3 regions of the Roseburia sp. TF10-5 genome follow, and region 3 is predicted to be linked to each of the others. Evidence: predicted binding sites of a transcription regulator. Region 3 holds the regulator's gene; each other region holds the start of a gene.
What was found. Region 3 encodes HrcA, which represses chaperone genes, less so after heat shock. Its sites were predicted from a motif close to TGTTAGCACTCNNNNNNNNNGAGTGCTAACA; they were not measured.
Positions count from the first base shown of each region.

Region 1: the regulator HrcA is predicted to act here: its motif matches at 2,582-2,612, upstream of DXD06_RS10285 (Hsp20/alpha crystallin family protein).
Region 2: the regulator HrcA is predicted to act here: its motif matches at 2,126-2,156, upstream of DXD06_RS03565 (Hsp20/alpha crystallin family protein).

Region 1 covers NZ_QTYW01000009.1:77,971-84,414, reverse strand. Annotated here, with positions in the region: gene DXD06_RS10295 (LacI family DNA-binding transcriptional regulator) at 1-509, shown strand, start outside; gene DXD06_RS10290 (MATE family efflux transporter) at 522-1,892, opposite strand; gene DXD06_RS10285 (Hsp20/alpha crystallin family protein) at 2,102-2,524, opposite strand; gene DXD06_RS10280 (prolyl oligopeptidase family serine peptidase) at 3,621-4,589, opposite strand; gene DXD06_RS10275 (SPL family radical SAM protein) at 4,618-5,487, opposite strand; gene DXD06_RS10270 (flavodoxin family protein) at 5,505-6,197, opposite strand; gene DXD06_RS10265 (HD-GYP domain-containing protein) at 6,228-6,444, opposite strand, start outside.
Region 2 covers NZ_QTYW01000002.1:305,863-312,306, reverse strand. Annotated here, with positions in the region: gene DXD06_RS03575 (DUF4825 domain-containing protein) at 1-1,423, opposite strand, end outside; gene DXD06_RS03570 (RNA polymerase sigma factor) at 1,413-1,904, opposite strand; gene DXD06_RS03565 (Hsp20/alpha crystallin family protein) at 2,269-2,682, shown strand; gene DXD06_RS03560 (arginase family protein) at 2,809-3,591, shown strand; gene DXD06_RS03555 (DUF6483 family protein) at 4,074-4,454, shown strand; gene DXD06_RS03550 (RNA polymerase sigma factor) at 4,573-5,127, shown strand; gene DXD06_RS03545 (hypothetical protein) at 5,124-6,386, shown strand.
Region 3 covers NZ_QTYW01000006.1:162,593-169,036, forward strand. Annotated here, with positions in the region: gene hemW (radical SAM family heme chaperone HemW) at 1-849, shown strand, start outside; gene hrcA (heat-inducible transcriptional repressor HrcA) at 1,006-2,067, shown strand; gene grpE (nucleotide exchange factor GrpE) at 2,081-2,716, shown strand; gene dnaK (molecular chaperone DnaK) at 2,804-4,708, shown strand; gene dnaJ (molecular chaperone DnaJ) at 4,785-5,954, shown strand; gene DXD06_RS08245 (molecular chaperone DnaJ) at 5,992-6,444, shown strand, end outside.

The DNA of each region.
Region 1 (6,444 bases), on a different contig from region 3:
ACAAATGCGATGTACTGATTCACGTTAATGCGGATGTTCCAAAGTCCATCCCTGCCTATGACCGTATCCGTGCCTTTGAAGATACCTGTCAGGAATATCACGTTCCTTATGAACTGAATTTAAATGTAATAGGGGATTCTTATCAGGACATTTTTGCACAAATGAAGCACATTTTCTCTGATATTGATGAGAAGTATCCATGCAAAAAAAAGGGGATTTTCCTCGCCAATGATACCTATGCAAATATGTTTTTAAACCTGATTTTCCAAAAATACGGATGCTTTCCTGACAGTTATGAACTGGTCGGATTTGACAATTCCCCGATTGCAAGCGAGGCAATTCTGCCTATCACAACGGTCGGACAGCAGATCGACCTGATCGCCAAAACCGCAATGGAACTTCTGGTGCAGCAGATGGAAGAACGAAAAAAAAGAAGACCGGTTTCTCTTTCGAAACCGATCCATAAACAGATTACACCGGTACTGATCCGCAGGGATACGACCAGCTGATTTTTTATAAATTTATGATTTTTCTTTCTGCTCCATCCCCGTATGCGTCAGATCCTTCACCCACTTATATTTCCGAAAATGATAGAGCGTCCACGGAATTTTTCCAACCTCATCAATACAGGTACACGCGTATACGACAATCACCGGCCAGTGGAACCGGTAAGTTCCAAGCGCAGCAAGTGGAATCGCGATTCCCCACATTGTTACGGCAAGGCTGTACACATCAAACATTGTATCACCGCCGGAACCAAACACGCCATTGATAGTAATTTCGTTGACGGAGCGGCCAATCATATAGACGCAGAGCACAACAAACATTCCCTTTAAATATACGGCTGCCTGCGGTGTCAGTTTGACAAAATGCAAAATAAACGGTGCCGAAATTCCCATGAGAACCATCATGGCAACTCCGCACACAAAGGAAATCTTCATCATCCGCGTACCATATAATTTCCCCCGTTTTAGGTTGCCGGCACCAAGCTCATTTCCGACCATAATCCCCGCCGCACCGGAAATTCCGGCACTCAGGCAGCAGATGATATCACGGACAACCGCCGCCACAGAATTGGCAGCGGCCGCGTCTACTCCCAGATGTCCCATAAAAGAAGAATACGAAGTAAATCCGACTCCCCAGAACAGGGACGCACCGAGAATCGGCATTGCGCATTTCCGGAAATCCCGTGCCAGTTCCCGGTTTCTTTGAAACAGACGGGTCAGATACGGACGGATGTAGCCCGGACGGCTGGAAATCAGGATACAACAGGCCAGTTCTATCATCCTTGCGCTTAATGTCGCTGTTGCTGCACCCCGGACACCCATCGGGGTAATGCCCAGTTTTCCGTAGATCAAAATGGCATTCAGTGCAATATTGATCCCTACCGTAGCAGAACTGATCAGTGCCGTTGTCAATGCGTGCTCGCTGATTTTCATAACCACCAGATAGCATTGGGAAATTCCTGTAAGCAGATAAGAAAATCCGGCAATCCGCAGATACTGCATGCCATAACCGATCAATACCGGTTCATCCGTAAAAAACAGCATCAGATACTGTGGGAAACAGATACAGGCAATGAAAAATGCAATCGACACCAGACCACAAAGCCGCAGTGCCATACAGAAAATATCATCCAGCGTTTTGATATTGCCCCTGCCCCAGTACTGTGCCCCGAGAATCGCCAGTCCTCCGGTTGCAGCAGAAAGAAGCATATTCTGAATAAACTGAATCTGCGTGGCAAGTGAAACTGCCGACATGTAATTCTGGTCCATCCCTCCGAGCATAAACGCATCTGCCACGGCAACCAGTGCCAGCATTAGGTTCTGCAGCATCATCGGAAGCATAAGACCCAGGAGTTTTTTATAAAAAATTGTATCGTTTGTAAACATAAAATTCTCTCTTTTTTCCTGTATCATTTCATCTCAATCCATTTATTATATTGCCTTTTTCATCATTAAGCAACATCAATCATTGCCACTTGCCTCTATACCTGTATATAAAGTTTTGTTTCTTCGGAAAAAAGAATTGTGACGCGAAAAAAGCCGCCGCAGGAAAAATACCTGCAACGGCTCAAAAATCAGGGGATATTTATAAAGGATTACGCAATGGTAATATATTTCTTTTCTTCTGTCTTTGTCTTATCTTCCTTTGGAACAAACAGGGTAAGAATACCGTTCTGGAAACTTGCCCGGATATCTTCCTGACGGAGATACTCGCCCACATAGAATGATCTCTGGCAGCTTCCGGTATAACGCTCGCGGCGCAGATACTTACCTTCCACGGTCTCTTCTGCACTCTTGGCTGCACTGATCGTCAGATAGCCTTTGTGCAATGCTGCCTGCACTTCTTCTTTCTTATAACCAGGCAGTTCCATCTGCAGCTCATATCCGTCTGCCAGTTCTCTGATATCTGTCTTCATCAGATTCTGTGTGTTTTGCGATGCCTGCTGCTTCGGGGCTTTCTTGTTATATTCACTATCGTCATACCATGGGTTAAAAAATGTATCAAATAAATCGTACATAAGTCATTTCCTCCTGTAAACGTTTTGTTCTTTGTTTATGCCCCTATTATAACACGTTATTAGCACTCGTCAAGTATGAGTGCTAATAAAATTTCTAAAAATTTTATTAAGTCCCGGTTTCAAAGGCTTTGTGGGTTTTTAAAATTTCTAAAATTGCCTGTTTTGTGATTACTGTACCCTTTTTAGAATTAGGTTTGACTGCGTAGACCGGGCGCCTTTTGCGGAAATCAAAGGTACGGATTTGCAAGAAACTGTTTTAAATACAAGTTTTTTCTATGCGACAAATATAAAGGCGCCAGAACTTGCAGTTAAAGGGACGCCTTAAAAGCAGTTACGAATCCCATGAACTAGAATAAACATAAAAATACCCTGTTAAATCACTTGATGATAAGGCCGGGTATCTATAGATGAAAAATTAAAGTTTTGGGTGACGGTTTTCTGGAATTTTAATGCTTGAAATCAGAAAATGTCACCTATATAGTAAAAATTGCTTCTCCAGATACCGCATTTTTCAATAAAGCGGTATCTGGAGAAGCAATTTTTGATCTATAGAGACTTTCCGGTATCTGCATGTTAAGTTTTCAATGTATAGGTACCGCAATGGTATCTTTTACATGAATTTTATTGGAATAGATACCACGATGGCATCTTTCCTATGAATTTTAATTATATAGAACCCATCCTTTATTTATAAGTTTATAATGCCCGATCATATAAAGGCTTCAATAGAACTATTGTTTCACAAAACACCGGCAATGAAATTTCCACCTATTAGCATGTCAGGATTCCAAAGTATTTATCACTTTACCGTAAACGCTCATTGCACGCATTTCCTTCCGGGAGCGCCTTTAACTGCAGGTTCTGGTGCCTTTATATTTGTCAAACTTACCTGAAATCAATATCGGCGTTAATTTGTAAATTTTTCTGGAGAAAGAGAATGTCCCCCTTCTTACGTCACATCGAAAAAACTTATATTTAGAACAATCTCCGCAAATCCGTCCCACTTGCCAAACCCCAAAGGCGCCAGACCCCGCAGTTAACCAGCAAATTAAATGACATTGCCATATACAAAAAAGATAAAAAGGTTATAAAATATCTACGTCTGCAGCCATTTCCGGATTTTTTCCACATCCGTTTTTCGCAGATCCCCATGAATATTGGATTCAAACGTTACATACTCATAATCTTTCTGATTTTTCTTTAACTGTTTTACCAGCTTATCCGCCTGTTTGATCGACACCTTATCATCTCCTGTCGTATGGAAAATCAAAAGCGGTGTATTAATCTCATCTGCCCATGCAACCGCGGAACGCCTGCTGTATTCCTCCGGCAATTGTTCCGGTGTCCCCCCGATCAGCTCCGTAAGCAGCGATCTCATATCTTCGCGTTCTTCGTAGTTCATGGTACAATCCGCAACTCCGGCAACAACAACCGCTTTGTGGATGCGCCGGTCTTCGCGCAATGTTTCATAGGTCATCATTCCCCCACGGGAAACTCCAAACATATTAATATTCTTTGTATCAACAGAATTCAGTTTTTCGCACAAATCCAGGAGATGGATCACATCGTGGACATCATCCCCGCCAAAAGCATCGGTTCCCTCACTTTTTCCACAGCCACGATAATTGGATGCCACACAGATCGTATGAAACTGATAGGCATAATATGTCGTTTCCACATTTTTTAATGCCCCGTATGACCGGTTGCCTCCGTGATTATAAATCAGACACGGTGACTTCTTTTTCCCAAGCAGATCTATCGGAGCGCTGAGAAACGCCTCAATCTTTAAATCATCGCTGGTATAAAAAAAGCGATAGGAAACATACTTCGAGAGATCCACTCCCGCCTGTTTTTCATATGCCTGCAGATCTATTTTTTCATATTCTGAAACTCCTGCCGCCCTCAGATTCTCTTCTATCTGTTTTTCTGCATCCTTCACAGAAATGTCCGAAGACGATTTTATCCAAAAATGAATTCCCAACAGAATCAGTATGACAGCGATTGCCAAAAGCAAAAAAATCTTCCGGGATACAAAATCTTTTGATATGTTTTTTCCTTCGATCATAACCTCTCCCACTCTTAATAAAGTTATTTTAACTCATAAACAACGACTGCTGCACATATTTTTCCGGATACTGATGCAGATATGAAAAACACTTTTCTGGCATACACATTATCCCGTGTTCCCGGCATGTATTCCATATCATCTGTGTCAATTCCTCTGTATGTGGACTTGGCAGTTCATATGCATTCCCATATGTGTGTATATATTTTTGTCTGAGTCCTGGAAACTTCTGATCCAATGCATGATAAAAATACTCCCGGTCTCCATCCCGCAGCGTCACTCCCATTCCCCAAAACATGATTCCCTTTACTTCTGCCTGCAGACAATATTCCAGTAACCCCCGGATATTTTCCGCAGTATCATTGATAAACGGTAAAATCGGTGTCATCCATACAAGCGTAGGAATTCCTCTTTTTTTACATTCCATCAACACTTCAAAGCGCTGTCTTGTTGTCGATACATTTGGCTCGATCTTTTTGCATAGCTCTTCATCATAAGTGGTCAGCGTCATCTGGACAACTGCCTTTGCTTTTTCATTGATCGACTGTAGTAAATCCAGGTCCCGCAGTATACGGTTGGATTTCGTCTGAATTGCAACACCATATTCATATCTGTCAATCAGTTCCAGACACTTTCGCGTCAGGCCAAGCGTTTCTTCGATATGAAGATAGGAATCACACATTGCACCTGTTCCAATCATGCATTTCTGCCGTTTGGAGCGAAGCGCTTTTTCCAGAAGTTCCGGTGCATTTTCCTTTACCTCGATATCCTCAAATGCGTGAGTAAATCCGTAACATTTGCTTCTGCTGTCACAGTAGATACAGCCGTGCGAACAACCACGGTAAATGTTCATACCGTTATTTTTCGATAAAATTCCTTTTGCCTGTACAAAATGCATAATTTTTTATTTCTCCATTACTTCCACGGCCGTTTATTGCCCGTCCAGCCCATCGCTTTCCAGTACTCGGCATCCGGCTTTGAAAGACCGCCTTTGCTCTGCAGCATGCGCATCACTGAAAAGAATCCTTTTGTTTTGATTCCCGGTTTCACTTTACCGTTGTTTTTTAAGATCTTTGCGGCAGTTTTGTCTACTGCCTGATCAATTTTCTGCCGGATCTTCGGGGAAACGGTATCCCAGTTTACGGAACGCACGGCAATTCCGATTTTATAAACTTTTGGCACGCCCCAGAAAAACAGACTGTCCTGCATATCTTTGTTGGTGCTTTTCATACCTGCTCCGGCGGCGGTGGAAATACACACCGCCTGCTTGTGGAACATCTCCGGTCTCGGGCGGTGTACCATCCAGCGGTGCCCCTGATGATCCAGGAAATTTTTCATCGGAGCGGTCACATGATACACATAGACCGGGCTGGTCAGGATGATCAGATCCGCCTCATCCATTGCCTTTAAAATGGGCTGTTGTTTTTCAAAATGCGGACACTTATCTGCTGCCACACTGAAACACTGCGCACAGCCGATACAGTAGTCGGAGAAATCCCGCGGAAGAAAAAATTCTGTCACTTCCCCACCGATTTTGTCTGCCAGCAGTTTTCCGATATGATAGGTGGAACCCTTGTGGTTCTGCCCATTAATGATTACGGTCTTCATTCGTTCTGTACACCTCTCTGATTTTTTCTTTCATGTCAAGAAACACCCTGCAATCACCGGATCAAAATCCTGTCCGCTTCCGTTTTCTATAATACGGAAACACTCTTCCAGCGGAAGCGCATCCCGGTAACACCTCTTTGCCGATACCGCATCAAACACATCCGCTACCGCCATAATTCTCGCGGATAATGGAATTTCCTTCTGCGAAAGTCCATCCGGATAGCCTCTTCCGTTCCACTTTTCATGA
Region 2 (6,444 bases), on a different contig from region 3:
GCGTTTCCTCATACGATGGATAGTCCATATCGATATAGGAACCGATGTTGGATGATTCTGTATAGAGATCGGCGGCGGTCGTCACATTGATCTGTCCGTCTGCACAACTGTATAGTTCGGAAAGCGAGATGTAGCAGATGTTTCCTTTTTTATCCGCGGTTGCGTTGACGGAAATGCTGTCTGCTTTCTGTGGGAGGGCAAATGACCGCAGATTTTTGTATCCGATATAAGCGAGTGCATCTTTTTCGGAAGAAAATGATTTGCTGATTGATCCCGGCGACCAGCTGTTGGTCGGCAGATAACTTTCATATTGCTTAATAATATTTTGTTTTTCGTTTTGAATCGTCCCGGTAATTTCTGTATCCGGAACATTGTTGAGCTGCTCCGTCAGGCGGTATCCCTGGTTTCCGGACAGTCTGGAAAAGACGGGATCGCTTAAGATGCCGGTTTTTGCAAGCAGTGTCTGAAACTCTGTGGCAGAACTGCGGAAGTAGTTACAGGTGCCAAGAAATTCATTTTCTCCCTGTTCTTTCGTATAAGTAAAATCTGTCGTTTTTCCATCCAATGTGTAGGAAAACGTTACACTTCCCAGATTTTTGGTGCAGGCGAGAATGACCATGGCATAGTTTCTCATGGTTTTTTCAACTGTGGTCTGTTGTTTTTTTGTAAATGCGTCATCCAGATATATGGTCCAGCCGTAAGGGGTTTCTGTGGTCTGCAGTTTGAAGTTTGCAATCGAAAATACATTGGAGATGCCAAGTGCCGCAAGTGTTTTTTCATTGGCAGACATATCACCGATGTATGGATGGATCGTGGCATAAATCTGTGCCGCTTTCGGCAGAATAGAGGTGCCGTCCTCCCAGGCAATCTGATCGTTCACATATACTTTTTTTACGGCATGGGTTTCTGTCTTTTTATCGGAAAATGTATTGTGCCCGGCTGCCGATATGCGGTTGGTTCTGACATTGATTGTGACGGTTTCCGGGTGATCCGGATCACAGGAGTAGTCGATTCCGGCAACACCAAGTGTCTGATCGGTTAAAGATCCTTTAATCTGAATGGTTTTATTGTCTTTTACGGTAACCGCATAGTCGATCAGTGCGGTATTTTTCAACGGTGCAGGGTAGAAATACGTCCGATATCCCCAGATGCTGCCGAGCAACAGTGTCACGATCAGGATGGCGGCAAGAATCCGGCGTTTGTTCCTTTTGTTGTTCTTTTTTAGAAAGTCGATAGTTGAAGCATCCGTTGCCGTTTCTGCCGGCACGGGTTCCGGAGTCTGCATATCGGAAAGTATCCGGCGACAGTCGGCACACTCCCGGATATGTGTTTCGATCGCCGTATTTGTGACGTCACTCGTCAGGTGATCGACATAGCTTGGCAGCAGATCCTGTACGACCTCACAGGTCAAATCATTTTTCATGTTTGTTCAGCTCCTTTCGCAGGCGCTCCTTGCCGCGATAAAACATCACGCGCGCCCAGTTTTCACTCTGTCCCATAATTTGTCCGATTTCCCGGAACGAGAGATTTCCAAATACCCGCAGATAGATCACTTCCCGGTAAGGTTCCTGAAACTGGTGCAGGCATTGCAGCAATTCCATTTTTCCGGCGGAGGAAAGCGCCTCCTGCTCTGCAGACGGTGTGTGCGGAAGTTCCGCTTCGGTGTCTGTCAGATCCTCGTGCAGTGGGTGCTTTCGCAGATAGGACAGATATTGATTTTTGGCAATGGCACAAAGCCATGTAGTGATCTTGCAGCTTCCGTCATAGCGGTGGATACTGCTGACAGCCTGGCAGAAAGTTTCCTGTGCCAGTTCTTCCGCAACATCCGGCTGGTGCGTCAGTGACATCAGGTACTGATACACCATGCGAAAATGCTGACGGTAGACTGCGTCCATATCCTGCATGTGCGACCTCCTTTTTTCTGGAATTTATATGGGTTACATTTATTGATGTAAAAATACGGTGTTTTGTTACAGCATTTTTTATTTTTTTCATATATTTATATAATGTAACATAAATGCAGCATATTTTACATGAAAATGAGCTTTGAAAACGATGGCTCTTTCTGCTAAAATAATATAATTTTCAGAATAATTTAGAAAATTCACAAAATCTTCACAAAAATTGTTAGCAGTCCTACTTGATGAGTGCTAAAAACGGTGGTATAACATATCATGAACAAAGGGAAAAGAGGTTGAGAGAAATGAATAATCTCTTGAAACTTTGATAATAAAATAGATGATTAAGATTTGGAAGGAGAGATGACTTATGTTAATGCCTAGTATTTTTGGTAACGATTTTATGAATGATTTCTTTGGTGGTTTCCCATACAAATCAAACGGAACAATGCAGACAGATGTGTCTGAGACAGATAAAGGATACAAAGTAACCATGAATCTTCCGGGATACCAGAAGGAAGATATCAAAGGTGAGGTAAAGGATGGTTATTTAACCGTAACCGCAACCACCAGTAAGAATAACGATGAGAAGGATAAGGATGGCAAGTACATCCGCAAGGAACGTTACAGCGGAAGCTGCAGCCGAAGCTTTTATGTCGGCGATGCAGTAACGCAGGATGACGTGAAGGCAAAATTTGAAAACGGTGTTCTGACACTGGAAGTTCCAAAGAAAGAGGAAGCACCGAAGGTAGAAGAAAAGAAGTATATTTCTATTGAAGGCTAATTATTCAGAAGGGGGACAGTCGAGAGGCTGTCCCCTTTTTCTTATAATATATCGCAGGCGATTGCAAAGAATGCGCATGTGCCACATGTGTTTTGCAATCGCCTGTGAAAAAGGGAGGATGAAAGTTTGAAAAACCGAAACATGATCTTTGATTTTACACAATGTTATCCAAAGCGAAAAGAACCGGGACTAAAGTGGCATGACTGCAGTGCGATCGGAGGCAGCCGTCTGTATTGCAGCAGAGATGCGGAAGAAAAAATAAAAGCGCTGATTGCGCCGGCCGGAGTATCCGGAATTCATTTTATAGATTCGGGGGATTATCATTATATTTCCAAAATTATGACGGATTTTATCAAGGAGCCGTTTACGCTGGTGTTAATTGACCATCACACGGATATGCAGGATGCAAGTCTGGGCGGAGATATCTTAAGTTGCGGAAACTGGGCGAAAAAGGTATTGCAGGAAAATCCGTATCTGCAAAGGCTGGTTTTGATCGGGCAGGAGAAGAAAGTGCTTGATAAGTTACAGTCTGGAGCCAGGCAGCAGGAGACAGATGGAAAGCTTGTTGAAATCAGTTACGAGGAATTAAAAAACGGAAAAGCACATGAAAAAATAAAAGAACTGCCGGATGAAGTTCCTGTTTATATTTCCATCGACAAGGATGTGCTGGACGAAAAATATGCAGTGACAAACTGGGACCAGGGAAAAATGTCAATGGGAATGCTGGAACAGATATTAAAAACGCTGGTTACGGAATATGATGTGATCGGAGTGGATATTTGTGGGATGTATCCGGAGGAAAACAGTCTGCCGGAGTATCTGCGGGCAGAACGGGTAAATATACGGAGCGATGAGGAACTGTATCGGTTTTTGCAAAAAAATTTCTTTTGCTGGGCTTCACATAAATAGGGGGGTTCATATTTTTTTGTAAAGATTAAAAGTGTTTTTTCTATATGATTGGGACAACAGTATAAATATATAGGTCAAAGTATGCAGGACGATTGATAATATATAGAGAGTGTGTATAATAAGATGAGAAAGAGTGAATAAGTGTGGTTATCAAAGCCGGGTTTTCAAGAATATGAGGGGTGTGGGACATATGTAGGAAAAGTGGCGCGAAAAGTCCCTCGAGGTAGCAAGAGCAGGACATATGCAGAAAAAGTGTTGCAAAAAGTCCCACCAGCCAGTAAAAGCAGGACATAATCAACCAGCAAAAAACATATTTGCCATTTGCCAGCACAAACATCGTGAATTTTATAATTACAGGAAACTTATAATAGCCCAAAAGATATAGCGATAGAAAAGGTGCTGTTTTCTGAAAAAATATACAGCTACTAAAAAGGCACAATAACCGGAAACACAACAGCAAAAAAGAAAGGAAATCAACAATCATGGCATACGAGAATGATATTATTATGCGGCAGGTACGTGACATGACCCGCATGCTTGCAAAAATTTTATTTGGGAAAAACACCGCGACCTATGAATATAAGGAAGAGGATCGTCATACAGCAACGGACAGTTTATATGCCCGGCTGATTGCGCTGGTCGATGCAGGAAAAATCAATGAAGCGGAAAATCGCTTGTATGAAGAATTAGAAAGAGATGAAGAGGGCACATTTGAAGTAGCACTCGGATTTTACGATTATCTGAATGAACTTCCGGAGGAATTTCTTGAAGAGCACGATTATTCGAAGGAGGAAGTCAAAGAAGGCGCACAGAGTCTTGCGGATCGCAAGGGGCTGGGACTTCTTGGGGAAGGACTTGATTAGTCGGGTTAGAATAGCATTTAACAGAAATGTTAGATGCTATTTTTTTACAAAAAAACACATCTGCCCGTCACATCCAGCCAGAAACCGGTAGTATACAGATAGGAAGGGAGGAATCATCATGGAAGATACTGCAATCATCCGCTTATTTCAGGAGCGGTCACAGCAGGCAATTGCCGAATTGTCGCAGAAATACGGAAAACTCTGTCAGAGCCTGTCCCGCCGGATCTTAGATAACGAAGAGGATGCAAAAGAATGTGTTAATGATACGTGGCTTGGTGTGTGGAACAGCATCCCACCGCAGACCCCGAATCCGCTGGTCTCCTATGTCTGCAGGATTACCCGCAATCTGTCCGTCAAAAGGCTGCGGCATAACATGGCGGCAAAGCGCAACAGCTATTACGATGTATCGCTTGCGGAACTGGAAGAATGTATTCCGGCAGCGCAGGAGCAGAAGCCGTGGGAAGAACAGGAGGTGACGAAAGTCCTGGAACGCTTTTTACGGGAACTGGATACTGGCAGCCGCGTGATGTTCGTCAAACGGTACTGGTATGCGGAGTCTGTCGCACAGATTGCGGAAACGTTTGGAATGAAAGAAAACAGTGTGTCCGTAAAACTGATGCGTCTGCGCAAAAAGCTGAGAAAGAAACTGGAGAAGGAGGGTGTAGTGTTATGAGAAAATCCGAAAAATTATCCGATGCAATCGGTGAAATCAGTGATGACATTATAGAGGAAGCGTATACATATAAGCCAAAACATGACATGCACCAAAGAAAGGCTTCTTTTAAATGGAGAGCAGCTGCAGCAGTTCTTGCCATGCTTGTTTTGGCGGGAGTCGGGGTGTCCGTAGGGGGAGGAACTTCCTTTTTCCGGCTTGGAACAATTGTTTCCAGATTTACGGGGAAGGCTGCAAAGGTGGTTTACCGTATCCAGGGAATTCCGGTAACACGGCAGGAAATCCAGGCAGGAGTGGCATTGCGTGTGGAAAACGGAGAAACGGTAAAAACCGCAAAAAAAGAGGTTATAAAAGATATTATTACAAAAAAGACGTTGTATGCACTTGCAAAAAAGAACGGATGTACTGTGTCGGATCAGGAATATGATGATTATGCAAAACTGCTGAAGACACAGATGAACAAAGCGGAGAACCGGAAAAAAATCCGCGATTTTTATGCGGGATTCGGTGGAGAGAGTGCTTACTGGAAGAATATGGAGCCGGTTATTCGTCAGAATCTTGCGGTGCGCAAGTATATAGACAGCCAGACAGGAACGCAGACGGAGGAAGAAATCAAACAGGAGGCATATGAAAGCGGTGCAAAGCAGACGGATCTGGATGCATTTGAACAGGTGGTGGAAGATGTCTGTGAAGAGATTGGCGATTATCTGAAAACACTGCAGAAGTCGGATGCTTCGGTATATTATTTTGCGTCTTCCGACAAAGAGCGTGTGACAAAGAGTATCGACAAAGAGGAAATCTGTGCCATTGGAAATCATACGATTGTAACCCGGGAACAGGTACAGATGTATACAAAGTTTTATGAAATTACATATGATAAGACATTGTCGGAAAAGAAAGCAATTGCTTATGCCAAGGAACGCAATGCACTGTATGTTGCGGCAATGCAGAATGGATATCAGGTAACGGATGAACAGGTAAAAGCATATGTAGAGGACTTAAAAAAGAATCTGGATGGTATCTGGACGAAGGAGCAAAAAGAAAAACTGCTCTCGGGCTTTGCTTCGGAGGAGGATTACTGGGCGTTTGAACAAAAGGTTTACCGGATCGATCTGCCGATACAAAACTATGTCAGGGATAAAGAAAATGAGTTTAACAGAAAAAATGAATCAGGGCAGACCTGGGACGAGGCATTTAAGACATTAAAACAGAAGTTGGTGGATGAGCAGCAGTACAAAGACAGCAGTTCCCATGAATAGTTCCCATGAATATCTAGCCGGATATATGGAGAAATTTCGGAAAGTATCCGATATAATA
Region 3 (6,444 bases):
CTGAAAGCACTTGGAAGAATTCACACGTATGATCAGTTTTTAAAAACGTATGAGCTGGCGAGAAATGCAGGGTTTGAAAATATCAATATTGATCTGATGAGCGGTCTGCCTTACCAGACGCTGGACAAATTTTTAGAATCCCTGCAGACGGTGATCCGGCTGAAACCGGAACATATTTCGGCATATTCCCTGATCATAGAAAAGGGGACACCGTTTTATGAACGGTATAAGTTTGACGCAGTGAAGCAGGAAGCCGGACTTCATACGGAGATTCTTCCGGACGAGGATGAGGTATACCGCATTTATAAGGCCACGCAGGATGTATTGAAACAGGCGGGATACCGGCAGTATGAAATTTCCAATTTTGCCCAGCCGGGGTATGCCTGCAGACATAACATCGGCTACTGGACCAGAGAAAATTATCTGGGGCTGGGGCTGGGGGCATCTTCCCTGGTGGAAAATGTCCGGTATACCAACACCCGGCAGCTGTATGCGTATGGAGAATTTTGTGACCACCTGCAGGAAAAGTCTCCGGCAGAGTTTTTAAAAGACGGGGAGCATGCCGTACCAGAGGATCTCTGGATTGGCAGCTGTGTACAGGAACAGGCACAGATTCTGACAAGAAAAGAGCAGATGGAGGAATTTATGTTTCTGGGGCTGCGGATGAATGAGGGAGTAACCAGAGCAGCATTTGAGCAAAGCTTTGGGGTACCGATTGAGGCCGTGTATCTGGAAACACTTCGCAAGCTGAAAGAACAGGGACTTTTGCAGATGGTTGCTGGCAGGATTGCACTGACCGACAAGGGGATGGATCTGGCCAACTACGTGATGGCGAAGTTTCTTTTATAAAATATAATTATAAAATAAAAATAAAATAGCATCAGGGTGTTGACAAAAAAACACCTTGGTGCTATTTTAATAGCAGAACGATATTAGCACTCTAAGTAAATGAGTGCTAACAAACCAAAAACAACCGGTGAAGGTTCAGGAACAGGAGACGGGAAAATGGCAGACGAGAATATGGAATTGGATGAAAGAAAAGTAAAAATTCTGGATGCAGTTATCCGTAATTATCTTGCAACCGGTGAACCTGTGGGATCACGAACCATTTCAAAATATACGGATCTGAATTTAAGTTCTGCAACCATCCGCAATGAGATGGCAGATCTTGAAGAACTTGGTTATATCGTGCAGCCACATACATCAGCAGGAAGAATTCCTTCAGACAAAGGCTATCGGTTTTATGTGGATCATCTGATGCAGGAAAAAGACCGGGAAGTCAAAGAAATGAAGGACTTCGTAATAGAAAAAACCCAGAAGATGGATGAGGTATTAAAAAAGGTTGCAAAGATGCTTGCAAACAACACCAATTATGCGACAATTGTTTCCGCACCGACTTACAGTGGAAACAAAGTAAAGTTTATGCAGCTGTCCAATGTAGATGAGAAACATATACTGGCAGTTATCGTAATGAACAGCAACATGGTAAAGAATCAGATGATCGACGTGGAAGAACCGCTCGACAACGAAACTTTACTGAAACTGAACATTCTGCTGAATACAGCATTGAATGGGCTGTCACTGCAGGAAATCAATCTGGGAACGATTTCCAAACTGAAAGAGCAGGCAGGCGTGCACAGTGAGATTGTTTCCCATGTGCTGGATGCACTGGGACAGACGCTGAGTGAAAACGAGGATCTGCAGATCTACACAAGCGGTGCAACCAATATTTTGAAATATCCGGAACTTTCTGATTCAGAGAGTGCGGCAGGTCTTCTTTCCACATTTGAGGAAAAAGATGAGCTGGTAAATCTGGTAACGGAATCCCTTTCTGAGGGGGAGCGCAAAGGAAATGAAATACAGGTTTATATCGGAAATGAAGCTCCGGTACAGACGATGAAAGATTGCAGTGTCGTTACCGCAACTTATGATCTGGGGGAGGGCGTCAAAGGAACGATCGGAATTGTTGGTCCGAAACGGATGGATTACGAGAATGTTGTTGACAACCTCAAAAACTTAAAGTCCCAGTTAGACGGTATTTTTGATAAAGAAAAAGGGCAATCCTAGAAAGGTGGTAAACATGGCAGAGAACAAAAAAGTCATGGAAGAAGAGGCAGTAGATACAAAAGAAACCAAGGCCGAACAGACATGTGAAGAAACAAAGGACACAAAGGAGACGGCGGCAGAGGAAACAAAAGAAACTGCAGCCGAAGAAAAGGATACAAAGAAAGAAGAGAAATCCGAAAAAAAGGGTGCCTTTGGAAAGAAAAAGAAAGATAAAAAAGACGAACAGATCGAAGATTTAAACGACCGTCTGAAACGTCAGATGGCAGAGTTTGATAATTTCCGTAAACGTACGGAAAAAGAAAAAGCGCAGATGTTTGACATGGGAGCAAGAACAATCATTGAAAAGATTCTCCCGGTTATCGACAATTTCGAGCGTGGGCTTGCAGCTGTACCAGAGGAACAAAAGGATGATGCTTTTGTTATCGGTATGGATAAAGTATATAAGCAGATGCTGACAGAATTAGATGCCATCGGGGTGAAACCGATTGAGGCACTGGGAAAGGAATTTGATCCGGATCTCCATAATGCAGTTATGCAGGTGGAAAGCGAAGAGTATGAACCGGGAACAGTTGCCCAGGAATTACAAAAAGGTTACACCTACAAGGACAATGTGGTCCGCCACAGTATGGTCGCTGTAGTCAGCGAATAAAGGTATTTCCTATTCCGCATGGAGTAGTAAATCATAAATTAGCAAAACAATTTTATTTGATCATAATTTTAGCAGGAGGAAAAGAAAATGGGCAAGATCATTGGTATTGACTTAGGAACAACCAACAGCTGTGTAGCTGTTATGGAAGGTGGAAAACCTACCGTTATTGCAAACCAGGAAGGTGCAAGAACAACACCATCCGTTGTAGCATTTACAAAGACAGGAGAGCGTCTCATCGGTGAGCCGGCAAAGCGTCAGGCTGTTACAAATGCTGAGAAGACGATTTCTTCCATTAAGAGACATATGGGTACGGATTATAAAGTAGCCATTGATGACAAACAGTACAGTCCACAGCAGATTTCCGCTATGGTACTTCAGAAATTAAAGGCTGATGCAGAAGGATACCTTGGAGAAAAGGTTACAGAAGCTGTTATTACAGTTCCTGCATATTTCAACGATGCACAGCGTCAGGCAACCAAGGATGCCGGAAAGATTGCAGGTCTGGATGTAAAGCGTATCATCAACGAGCCTACTGCAGCAGCACTTGCATATGGCCTTGATAACGAAAAAGAACAAAAGATCATGGTATATGACCTTGGTGGTGGTACATTTGATGTATCTATCATTGAGATCGGTGACGGTGTCATCGAAGTATTATCTACCAACGGTGATACACATCTTGGTGGTGATGATTTTGATAACAAGATCACACAGTGGATGATCGATGAGTTTAAGAAGGCAGAGGGTGTTGATCTTTCTACCGACAAGATGGCTTTACAGAGATTAAAAGAAGCTGCCGAGAAAGCAAAGAAGGAACTTTCTTCCGCAACTACTACAAATATTAACTTACCATTCATCACAGCTACTGCTGAGGGACCAAAGCACTTTGATATGAACCTCACCAGAGCAAAATTTGATGAATTAACACATGATCTCGTAGAGAGAACTGCAGTACCGGTACAGAACGCTATGAAGGATGCAGGTCTTACAAATGCAGATTTAGGTCAGGTTCTTCTGGTTGGTGGTTCTACACGTATCCCGGCTGTACAGGATAAGGTAAGACAGATGACAGGCAAAGAGCCAAGCAAGTCCTTAAACCCGGATGAGTGTGTAGCAATCGGTGCTTCTATTCAGGGTGGTAAATTAGCAGGTGATGCAGGTGCCGGCGAGATCTTACTTCTCGATGTAACACCACTGTCACTTTCTATCGAGACCATGGGTGGTATTGCAACCCGTCTGATCGAGAGAAATACTACCATTCCTACGAAGAAGAGCCAGATCTTCTCTACCGCAGCAGATAACCAGACCGCTGTAGATATCAACGTTGTACAGGGTGAGCGTCAGTTCGCAAGAGATAACAAATCTCTCGGACAGTTCCGTCTGGATGGTATCCCGCCAGCACGTCGTGGTGTTCCACAGATCGAGGTTACATTCGATATCGATGCAAACGGTATTGTAAATGTATCTGCCAAGGATCTTGGAACAGGCAAAGAGCAGCATATCACAATCACAGCCGGATCTAACATGTCAGATGAAGAAATCGATAAGGCTGTTAAGGAAGCTGCTGAGTTTGAAGCACAGGATAAGAAGAGAAAAGAAGCAATCGATGCCAGAAATGAAGCTGAGAGCTTTGTATTCCAGACAGAGGATGCATTAAAGCAGGTAGGAGATCAGGTTGATCCTGCAGACAAGTCAGCAGTAGAAGCTGACGTTGCAGCAGTAAAGGCTTTTCTGGATGCACACAAGGAAGCAGAGCAGATGACAGATGCAGATGTTGCTGAATTAAAGGCAGCACAGGAGAAACTGACACAGAGTGCACAGAAGGTATTTGCAAAGATGTATGAGCAGGCACAGGCAGCACAGGGTGCAACAGGCGCAGGCCCGAATCCGGGAGCAGGTCCTGATATGGGTTCTGCAGCAGGAGCAAACACCGGAGCAGGAGCAAATGGTGCAGATGATGATGTCATCGATGCAGATTTCAAAGAGGTTTAATTTAGAAAATAAATAGACAAAGCGTGGGGTTTCCGGTTTTCCGGAAACCCTATGCGTACTATAAGGGATTAATATTATGGCAGAGAAAAGAGATTATTACGAGGTCCTTGGAATTCCAAAGACCGCAACGGAAGCAGAAATAAAAAAAGCTTTCCGTACAACCGCCAAGAAGTATCATCCGGATATGCATCCGGGAGATAAAGAGTGTGAGGAAAAATTTAAGGAAGCGCAGGAGGCATATGCCGTTTTGAGTGATCCGGAAAAGCGCAGACAGTATGATCAGTTTGGTCATGCTGCGTTTGATGGAGGCGCCGGCGGTGCAGGTGGATTCGATTTTTCCGGCATGGATATGGGAGATATCTTTGGCGATATTTTCGGAGACTTTTTCGGTGGCGGAAGACGAAACAGCAACAATAACGGACCGGCGCAGGGCGCAAGTGTACGTCTTACCGTCCGTATTACGTTTGAAGAAGCTGTGTTTGGATGTTCTAAGGAACTTGAGTTCCCGTATAAAGAAGAATGTAAGACCTGTCACGGAACCGGGGCAAAACCGGGAACTTCACCGGAAACCTGCAGCAAGTGCGGGGGAAAAGGGAAAGTGGTATATTCCCAGCAGTCTTTGTTTGGCATGATGCAGAATGTGCAGACCTGTCCGGATTGCGGCGGTACCGGTAAGGTGATCCGTGAAAAATGTCCGGATTGCCGGGGAACGGGATATATCTCAAAGAAAGTACGAAAGACCGTAGAGATTCCGGCCGGAATTGATAATGGACAGTCTGTTCGTGTCAGAGGTTACGGAGAACCGGGACGAAACGGAGGTCCGAGAGGAGATCTTCTGGTAGAAGTTCTTGTTTCCAGAAGCAATGCGTTTGAACGTCAGGACATGAATATATTTTCCAATGCTTCGATTTCCTTTGGTATTGCAGCACTGGGCGGGGATATCCGTATCAGGACGGTGGACGGAGATATCATCTATACCGTTGCACCGGGTACCCAGAGCGGAACGAGAATCCGCCTGAAAGGCAAAGGAGTACCATCGATCCGAAACAAGGCAGTACGTGGAGACCATTATGTAACACTGATTGTCAACACGCCGACGGGCTTAAACAAAGAGGCAAAAGAGGCGTTGCGTAAATTTGATGAATTGACGGGAAATTCCCTGAATAAAGAGGGCGGAGCACAGACCGGAAAAGAAAAAAAGAAGGGTTTTATGGACAAAATCAAAGAATCTTTCGATGAACATTAGTACAAATCGCCTATAGTAATCTGGTACAAAGTATTGTATGATGAGTCTGTTAGTATTATTGGCAGCATGTGTGTACGGATACGGAGGCATGTGGGGGATGACGCTGGAAGAAGAACGTAAAGCTTTGGAGGAGCAGCGCCGCACGCTGGAGCGTGAACGGCGGGAATTTACCCGGCGGGTGGAGATTGAAGACCGCCGTCTGGAACAGCAGCAGAAGCTTTTCAATATGAAATTTAAAATACTCGAAGAAGAACTGGTGAAACTTGCAACAGAGAAAGAACATGTGAAGAAGCAGAAAGCTTTCTATCAGCGGGTAAGCGATTTTTCCGTGACAGCAGAGCAGCCTGTTATCAGAGGAGAAATGTTCTTCTCCGGAGTAGAGAGCAGACAGTCTCTTAAGAAACGTTATAAAGACCTGATCAAAATTTATCATCCGGATAATCTGGATGGGGATAAGAATACCGTTCAGGAAATTAACAGTGAGTATCAT